2 regions of the Solibacillus sp. FSL K6-1523 genome follow, and region 1 is predicted to be linked to the other one. Evidence: a T-box and tRNA genes for the amino acid it is inferred to sense, from the RefSeq annotation. Region 1 holds a T-box; the other holds one or more tRNA genes.
The links. A T-box is a leader RNA that pairs with one kind of tRNA and senses whether it is charged. The one in region 1 lies ahead of metG (methionine--tRNA ligase), so its partner is inferred to be a tRNA-Met.

Region 1 (4,434 bases):
AACAACTGAAGTAAATGGTACTATTATCTATAAAATATGTACTGTGAAAATATAATTATTTTTCATTAAAAGAAGTAGATCCACTTAATGAACGGAGATTCGGCAAATATATAATCTGTTTGTGATAATATAATAAAAAGTCTTTGTTTTAGGAGGATTATATGAGCTTGATCGCGCAACATCCTTATATAAAAATAGAAAGAATAGTGACAGGTTTAGAACAGTTTGAAATTAAGCATGACCGAATTATTTACTTATACAATAATAAGGTCGTTACACAGTATAGAGAGTTTCCGATTAAGATTGTGATGGATTTTTCTTATCGAGAAATTGCAAATCAAGGTGGTATACTCTATTTACATACGCTACAAGGTGTATATCCGTATATCGTGCAATCTTCACCAAAAGCTTTTATTACAGCTTATAGAGCATATTTCAAGTGAAAAATTGACACAATGAATTTATTGTTAAAGAACACCTCCTTCCATAATAACCCAATTAAAGTCGGTGCCTATTAGAAAAATGGATTATTTTTGAAGTTTTTAAGGGGAATTGTAATTATTTCTGTAATAATAGTAGGGAGGTGAACAAATGTTTTTTAGAAGATGTAAATTAATCAAAAATGATAAAAAGTTTAGTGCAAAATTGTTGTTTAAAGATGTATCACCCGAAAAATGGGATCAAGATAATTTGACGAAAGAGCATTTAGATTTTTCAATTGATAGTGTCCGTTTAGTGAATGAATATGCTGATCGGTTAATGAAGACTGACTTAGGCCAGCAACTTTTAAAGGAACATCCCGATAATTTTACTATGCGGATCGGAGCCTATTTAGGAGAAGTGATAAAAAATCATGCATCGGGACAATATCGTTGGTTTGATTTTACATCTATCAAAGTAAATACGGTTCATTTAAATGACTACATAATGAGTGTAGAAGACGAGGCTGTTCTTTACTCACGAAAATTAGACAAAGTGATCTGCCCAATCTATGAAGTTAAACAATATTTTAATGGAAAATCTAACTATAATAGTTATTTAACCTATGTAGAAGGTGCAATTAAAAACTAAGGTGAAAAGTCGGAATTATTCGGGGGAATGGTTATAATCTGGCGCATATTGTATTATCCACCGATAAACTTTTTTATTTTTGTGTCATTACACGAAATTTAAAAGAAACATCCAACGGTTACTAGAATAAAAAAATTACTTTAATGAAGTATTGAAAAATTAATAAATAATGGTAAAATGTATTTTAACCTGCGTTTGTGGGCAGTAAGAAAATAGTTAGCGTTGAGAAGGAAGAGTATGTAAGCCGCGTTATGTAGAGAGCTTCTGATGGTGGAAATGAAGCAAACAAAACTTACAGAATATGACCTTTGAGCTTCGTACCGAAATCGCAATTACGCCGAGGTGTATATTTGATGTAGGCTACGACGAGAATGGCACTCGTTACAACAGCAGCAGTATGAACACGTACTGATGGAGGCTAATAGTGTGAACTATTGGCAAAAACTTAGGTGGTACCACGAGTAAATTCGTCCTAATCGTATTAATGCGATTAGGGCTTTTTTTGTGGAAAAAAACAGAGAAATGAATCGACATTGGATGGATACGTTCAAGTCGCACAGGAGGAATTGCATCATGGCAGTATTAATCGGAGGCGCGTGGCCTTACGCAAATGGCTCGTTACATTTAGGGCATATTTCATCGTTATTACCAGGGGATATTTTAGCAAGATATTATCGTTTGAAAGGGGAAGAGGTGTTATATGTTTCCGGTAGTGATTGTAATGGAACGCCGATTTCCATTCGAGCAAATCAAGAAAATACAACGGTAACAGCGATTGCTAATCGTTACCACAAAGAGTTTGTTGAAACATTCCACCGACTTGGTTTTACATATGATTTTTATACGCGGACAGATGAAGAACATCACCATAGATCCGTAAAAAGTATTTTCCTACAACTATTAAACAACGGGCACTTATATAAAAAGAAACTCGAACAAGCATATTGTGCGATTGATCAGCAGTTTTTACCGGATCGTTTTGTTGAAGGAATTTGTCCAAATTGTGGGGCAAAAGCGCGCGGGGATCAATGTGATCAATGTTCGAAAATTTTAGATCCATTAGACTTGCTAGATAAACGTTGCAAAATATGTGGAAATGAACCAGAAATAAAAGAAACAGAACATTTTTATTTTGCATTTAGTCAATTTCAAAAACAATTAGAAGTATACGTTGAGCAAGCGGTGCAAGGAAAAAGATGGCGTGAAAATGCAATTCATTTAACGCAACGCTATTTACAAGAAGGGTTGCCTGACCGCGCTGTTACGAGAGATTTACCGAATGGCATTGATGTACCCGTTCCTGGATTTGAAGGGAAGAAGATTTATGTGTGGATTGAAGCGGTTGCTGGGTATTATACGGCGAGCATCGAGTGGGGGAAGCTGCATCAACAAGACATTACGAAATGGTGGAACGAGCAAACGAAGGCCTATTATGTACATGGCAAAGATAATATCCCGTTCCATAGTGTTATTTGGCCAGCTATTTTAATGGGCATCGAAAGCAAAGGCTTGCCGACAAATATTGTATCGAATGAATATTTAACGCTTGAGAAGCGAAAAATTTCAACTAGTTTAAATTGGGCAGTTTGGGCACCGTATATGTTAGAAAATTACCATCCGGATTCATTGCGCTACTTTTTAACAGTAAATGCGCCAGAAAGTCGAGATGCCGATTTTTCATGGAGAGAATTTATTTATAGTCATAATGGCGAACTTTTAGGGGCATTTGCGAATTTTGTGAATCGTAATTTGAAATTTATTGAAAAATCATTTGCAAGTCAAGTTCCTCAAGTTACGATAAATGCCACAATGGAAAAGCTTGTCAGGCAACAATATGAGCTTGTAGGTGAATACATTGAACAAGGGAATAGTAAGCCAGCGTTAGAATCGATTTTTGAATTGATCCGCGCTTCTAATCGTTATTTTGATGAGGAAAAGCCATGGCTAACAGTCAATGAAAAGCCTGTTCAATGTGCAGAAACGCTTGCAACATGTGTTTTTGTCATTCAAAATTTAGCACAATTATTGCAACCATTTTTACCATTTGCCTGCGAGGAAATTCAAAAGATGTTGGGTATTTCACTGAATTCATGGTCTATAAAAACGACATTACCACAAGCAATCAGCAACATTCAGCCACTTTATGAGCGCATTGATGTGAAGCGAATTGATGAAGAACTATTGAGAATGCAGGAAAATGAGAAGTAAGATGGAACAATTCATTATAAGTGGACAAATTATTAATGTAGATGTTCAGAAAACAGAAGCCTTGTATAAGGAACTCCCACTAATCTCTGATAAGGGACATTGTGGGTGTCCGGAATGTGTTTATTATACAAAAGCAATCACTCACACATCTCCTGAAATTCAGCAGTTTTTCCAAAAGTTTGGCATCGATCCAAGGAAAGAAGCAGAAGTTTGGCAAGCTTGTGAAAATGGCGATGGAACGTATTATTATGTAGCAGATTATCATTTCATTGGAGAAATTCAGGATGTAGATGAATTAGACTGGATTAAAGTTGACGGAGCATCCTTTGGTTTAGCAAATCGAACAGGGGAACTCCCCTCACCAATGATTCCCAAAACTTTTACACCACCAATTATTGAAATGATAGTACAAATAAATCTGCGAGGAGATCTTTAGTTCGGATATTAACGTAGATTTTGATTAGCAAATAATAAAAAATAGAACTTTCGCTTTTATGGAAGTTCTATTTTTTGCACTTCAAATCAAGTTCACCCTAGTGATTAGTATTTTTCATGCGAATAAATGAAGTAACATTATAGTTTTCAGAAAAAAATACACAATATCTACCCTTTGCATTTTGGTAAAATAAAGAAAGAATTATCGTAGCAAATGTTAAGGAGGGGACGTATGGCTTTTTTCAAAAAATACGGTGTGTTGCTAGGGGCACTTGGATTTTCTACTTTAGGAAATTGGATTTACTTAATCGCGTTAAATTTATCCGTATGGCATTTAACACATTCTCCAGCAGCAGTTGCGGGCATTTATATCGTTGGTCCTGTTGCCCGCATTATAAGCAGTTTTTTTGCAGGTTCTATTATTGATCGGCAAAATAAAAAGAACTTGATGATTATAAGTGATATTGTGCGAGGGCTCATCGTTTGTATGATGCCATTTATGACATCCATTTGGCTTATATATGTCCTCATATTTCTAGCGAATATCGCAGGTAGCTTTTTTGGACCAAGTAGTACGTATGTCATTACAAAGCTTGTGAAAGATGACGATAAGCAACGATTTAATGCGCTAAATAGTACGCTTAGTTCTGGCTCGTTTATGATTGGTCCTGCACTTGCCGGGGCGATTATTGCGGTAAGTAATACGAACGTTGCGATGTG
Region 2 (4,434 bases), 1.8 Mb from region 1:
TGTTGCCCTTGTAAAGGCTCGTGTAATAATTCATATAATAATTGCTCTGCCTGCCGAATGACCGTATGTTCATCACGTTCATCCGCAATCGAGCAAATAAATTCTCTTGCACCCACTTCCGTTTTTATCCACTCAATGTGAATGCACTGCATGTGATGTTGCTTTAAAAATTGTTGTACATAGTCATCCATTTCGTCCGCCCCTACTTCACTATGACGATCATCTAATAACTCCTCTAAGTGATGACTTAAATCACGCAATTGTAAGGCAATCATTTTCTTACCATGATAAAACTGGCTTTCCATATGTTCCTTATGTGTAGCCGTTTCTAGCTCCTCTAATAATTTTGTCGATTTTATGCACTTTAACTTCAGCTGTTCCTCTGCGCGAATTAATTCTAACGGCTTGGAACTTCTTCTCGCCATTCGCCAATTTTCAAGGGTGTTCTCCATTTCTCGTTGTGTACCCCAGCATTGCTCATATTTAAAACAACTCGAACAAATGATATAAGATTCTTGCTGCATCGCAGTTGGGTGCTCTTTTGTAAAACGCTCAAATACGAGACTTTTCATAAAAGAAACAAATTGTTGAAACTGTTTTAAATGTTCGGTTGCCAAATTGGCATTTTTCACTTGGATGGGACCCGCGCCTAGCGTTTGCTTATTATAATATTGTTGAAGGTTTCCTATAGTCGATTGAGGAAGCAATATAAATAAAATCCCCCCGACTAAGATGGAAAGAAAATAAACGCTATCAATAGGTAATGTTGCATCATAAAAAAAGAAAAAAACACTTGGTACCAAACTGAACATAGCAATTCCAAAACGGCCTGTATCTTGCATTAACGCGGTAAATAATCCTGTGCACGCATACAGAACAATCATCCCTGTAAACGACAAATTGGATAAGCCCAATAACAATCCCATCGACAACGCAAAAATAACGGTCGTCCCAACTGTTGAAACAGCAGCGATAACACAAAGAATCAAATGGAAGGCTATAATTGGTAATGAAAAATAATAGACGGTAATATTTTGCATACCTACAAGTACAGCAGCAAGTAAAACAAGCACCGCGACAACCTTTTCCTTCGCCCACTTGTAATCTTTCAGCTCACTTAATGGCACAAGTAATTGTGTCATTAGTAACAGCATAACTAGAGCAAATAGCCATTCATACAAAATATACACTTGTGTTAATAATGGTGGAACTCCTGCATATGAAACGACTTGCCAAACAGTTTGAACTACGCCAATTGATAATGTCACTGCTATATAAGGGGAAATACGGGTATATTTAAAACGCATAATCCCCTCTATGAGCAAAATTTCAAGTAATAGTATAACCACTTGTCCAAAACCTAAAAATAACGTACCTGCAAGCCCCCCTATGAATGTGGAAATTTGAAATGATTTGTATTGTGATCGAACAATGATCCAAAAAGGTATAAAAAATGGGACCACCGCTTCAAAGAATGTGGCTTGCGCTAAACAAAAAGCAATGAATACAAAAGTGACGTCTACTATTTTTCTAGTCTTTTTTGTATACGGTGGGGTAGAGAATGTATGAGGGGGTAGAAACTCCGAATATTCATTGACAACTGCCATATCAATCACCTTTTCTTTTTTCAAATCATTATACAAATGATTGCATAGGAAATTTGTCTGTTTATAGAACACACATTAATAAATCGTTCGACGGCTTTTATAGTGATTTTCCGCTTTTAAAAGCCTTCATTCGTCAGAAGCAAAATTTAATCATTTTTATTAAAAACTTGTTGACACTTCATGCAAGACCCTGTATTATTAGTTTTGTTGTTAATTTTGGCGGTGTAGCTCAGTTGGCTAGAGCACTCGGTTCATACCCGAAAGGTCGTGGGTTCGACTCCCTCTGCCGCCACCATTTAACGGCCCGTTGGTCAAGCGGTTAAGACACCGCCCTTTCACGGCGGTAACACGGGTTCGAATCCCGTACGGGTCATACTTTAAAAGAGCTACCTTTTATCTAAAAGGTGGCTCTTTTTTTACTGTTTCTGTGGGGATTGAAAGAATGAAAGCTTACATCAGGGGATTTTAGGAAATGGCGAGTTAGGCAATTCGAGTAAAAAAACTGCCCGTTATTCAACTATATAGGTTCAACTTATGAAACTAACATCCCTCTAGAATGGAAATCTAAATCAAGATACGTCGCCTCCCACGGCAGCGACGCACTCAATTGAGGAAGCTTTTATTAGAACGGAAAAATTTAATTCAGGGCTGGCCTGCTACATGCGCACACAGATGAGTCGTATAGATTGTCTGTGCGCCTCATGTGCTTAGCCAGCCCAACCTAGCGCATACTTTATTAGAATCCCTATTAGAATTCTTACAATGAAAAGATAGAAACTTTTGTTGAACTTATATAGATTACACTATGACATAATTAATTGGAAATAAGTGTACGTTACACTCTATAATAGAAAATGTGAAAAGGAGGAGTTTTATATGGTTCAAAACTTTACATATCTTGCGTTCCTTTGCGGTATTAGTATGTTGTTAATTGTCGGTGGTGTGTTACTAACCAATTTGCCACTTTCTTTTCAAATTATAATGATTATTTTTGGCCTTATTGGAGGTATTTTTTGTTTTATTACACTCATCCGCTTGCTTGTTAAGCATAATCAAAGCCCCAATGAAAAATAAAAGAAGACATCGCCTTGTATTGTAATTGTGCAAGGCGATGTCTTTTAGTTATTCCAATGAAAAAAGACAGACTACTAAGTAGCCTGCCCACGTCTATTTCACACTTTTTCTACGTTTCAAACAGTCAGCAAATTACCCTCTACGAGCTCCTCGGCCACCGCGCTTTGATTCCGTTGCACGCTTTAATGTAGATAATCGTTCATCGCTATCTTTTAAGAAACGCGCCATCTTTTGCTCAAAATTCTCTTTTGGTTGGTGACGATCATTGCGATCATTTGAACGATTATTATCACGGCGAGGGCGTTGTGAACGCTCTGGTCTATCGGGACGTTCTGGGCGTTCTGGACGCTCTGCTTGAGGTTTTGCTTTACGAATCGAAAGACCAATCTTCCCATCCGCTTCAACATTCATCACTTTCACTTCAACTTCATCGCCAACTTTAAGATGTTCATTAATATCTTTTACATAGTTGTCCGCCACTTCACTAATATGAACTAACCCTGTCTTACCATCTGGTAGCTCAACGAACGCGCCGAAATTTGTGATCCCTGTTACCTTACCTTGTACTTTGCTGCCTACTTCAATTGACATAAAAAAAATGCTCCTCCTTAAAATTTAAGCGACCCTTACATGAAAAGTCAGTTATCAATTGTACTGAAACTTATAATCAATTATGCCTCGGCTAACTTTAGTCCATACTTTCTTCAAGTTCGCTCGAAAAGCTCCTCTTAAAAGTTTGTGACATCCACCGGGGCCTAACCTGATTCAGCTAGGGTTTAAACTCCTACTGAATAGAATTGCATATTTGGCATTCTCCCCCACTTATAGAAATAGGGGACTTCTGCTGAATCAAATTAAATAGTTTCTTCTCTAATTATAGCTAACATAAAAAGAGTGTCAACAAGACACTCTCCTTAAAGGCAAATAATACCAACTTTTTTGGCATTATATTAGCCTGACATCACTTCGCACAAATAATCATTCGAATTTCAGTCAAGGTTATTGTTATTTGTCTGACTCTTCTTCGCTATTCTTTTCTGCCGCTTTTGGTATTGTAAAAATGTATTCGCCTTCTTCTGAAAGGAAAAACTCTTTTCTAGCTAGCTTTGCAATATACTCATCATCTTCTAGCTTCGTGATTTGTAAATTTAACATCTCTTGCTGGGCAGTCACTTCATTAAGCGCTTCGGTTACTACCGCTTTTTGCTCGTTTTTTGCTACTAGCTTTTCATTTTGTATCATATTCAAATTTACTAAAAATCCAACAGCCGCAATAGCTAGAATAAAAAATACAGCCATTCTTCTGCGACGCAAAACTGCTTGCTTTGCTTTTGCCTTTACTTTTGCTTGTGGATTTGATCGGACATAGTCATTGTTCAACGATTGAACATTCTGCTTATGTAATTGTTCTCGTGTTTTTCTCCCTAACATGCCGACGCCTCCTTATTCATAAAAATTAATTATACCCATTATACGAGTTCACTTCTTCTTTTGAAAGGATTTCGGTAAATATTTCTTATAAAGTTTATAAATTGGTCTTACTAGTAGTGCGATACTTTTCAGTATAACATACACTACATTACGAATAATCAGAATAATGAGGTGCCCAATAAAGAGAATTGGTCTAATTAGTACATTTATAACAACTCGTCCTAGAAAACGGGCTATTTTTTGAAAAATAAATTCATATGCAAAAATACCGGCAATTTGGGCAAGTGGATCCACGACCCGCCATTGCCCACCCTTTACTAAA

Region 2: it has a tRNA-Met gene. The T-box ahead of metG (methionine--tRNA ligase) is inferred to sense a tRNA for this amino acid. The anticodon was not compared.

What each region holds. Positions count from the first base shown of each region.
Region 1 is NZ_JBBOSU010000001.1:1,919,107-1,923,540, forward strand. It holds gene MHI10_RS09110 (hypothetical protein) at 162-443, shown strand; gene MHI10_RS09115 (hypothetical protein) at 592-1,071, shown strand; T-box leader at 1,285-1,549, shown strand; gene metG (methionine--tRNA ligase) at 1,645-3,279, shown strand; gene MHI10_RS09125 (hypothetical protein) at 3,281-3,715, shown strand; gene MHI10_RS09130 (MFS transporter) at 3,947-4,434, shown strand, end outside.
Region 2 is NZ_JBBOSU010000001.1:75,421-79,854, reverse strand. It holds gene MHI10_RS00395 (SpoIIE family protein phosphatase) at 1-1,607, opposite strand, end outside; tRNA gene MHI10_RS00390 (tRNA-Met) at 1,826-1,902, shown strand; tRNA gene MHI10_RS00385 (tRNA-Glu) at 1,909-1,980, shown strand; gene MHI10_RS00380 (sodium:potassium antiporter) at 2,484-2,681, shown strand; gene MHI10_RS00375 (S1 domain-containing RNA-binding protein) at 2,814-3,272, opposite strand; gene MHI10_RS00370 (FtsB family cell division protein) at 3,687-4,112, opposite strand; gene yabQ (spore cortex biosynthesis protein YabQ) at 4,161-4,434, opposite strand, start outside.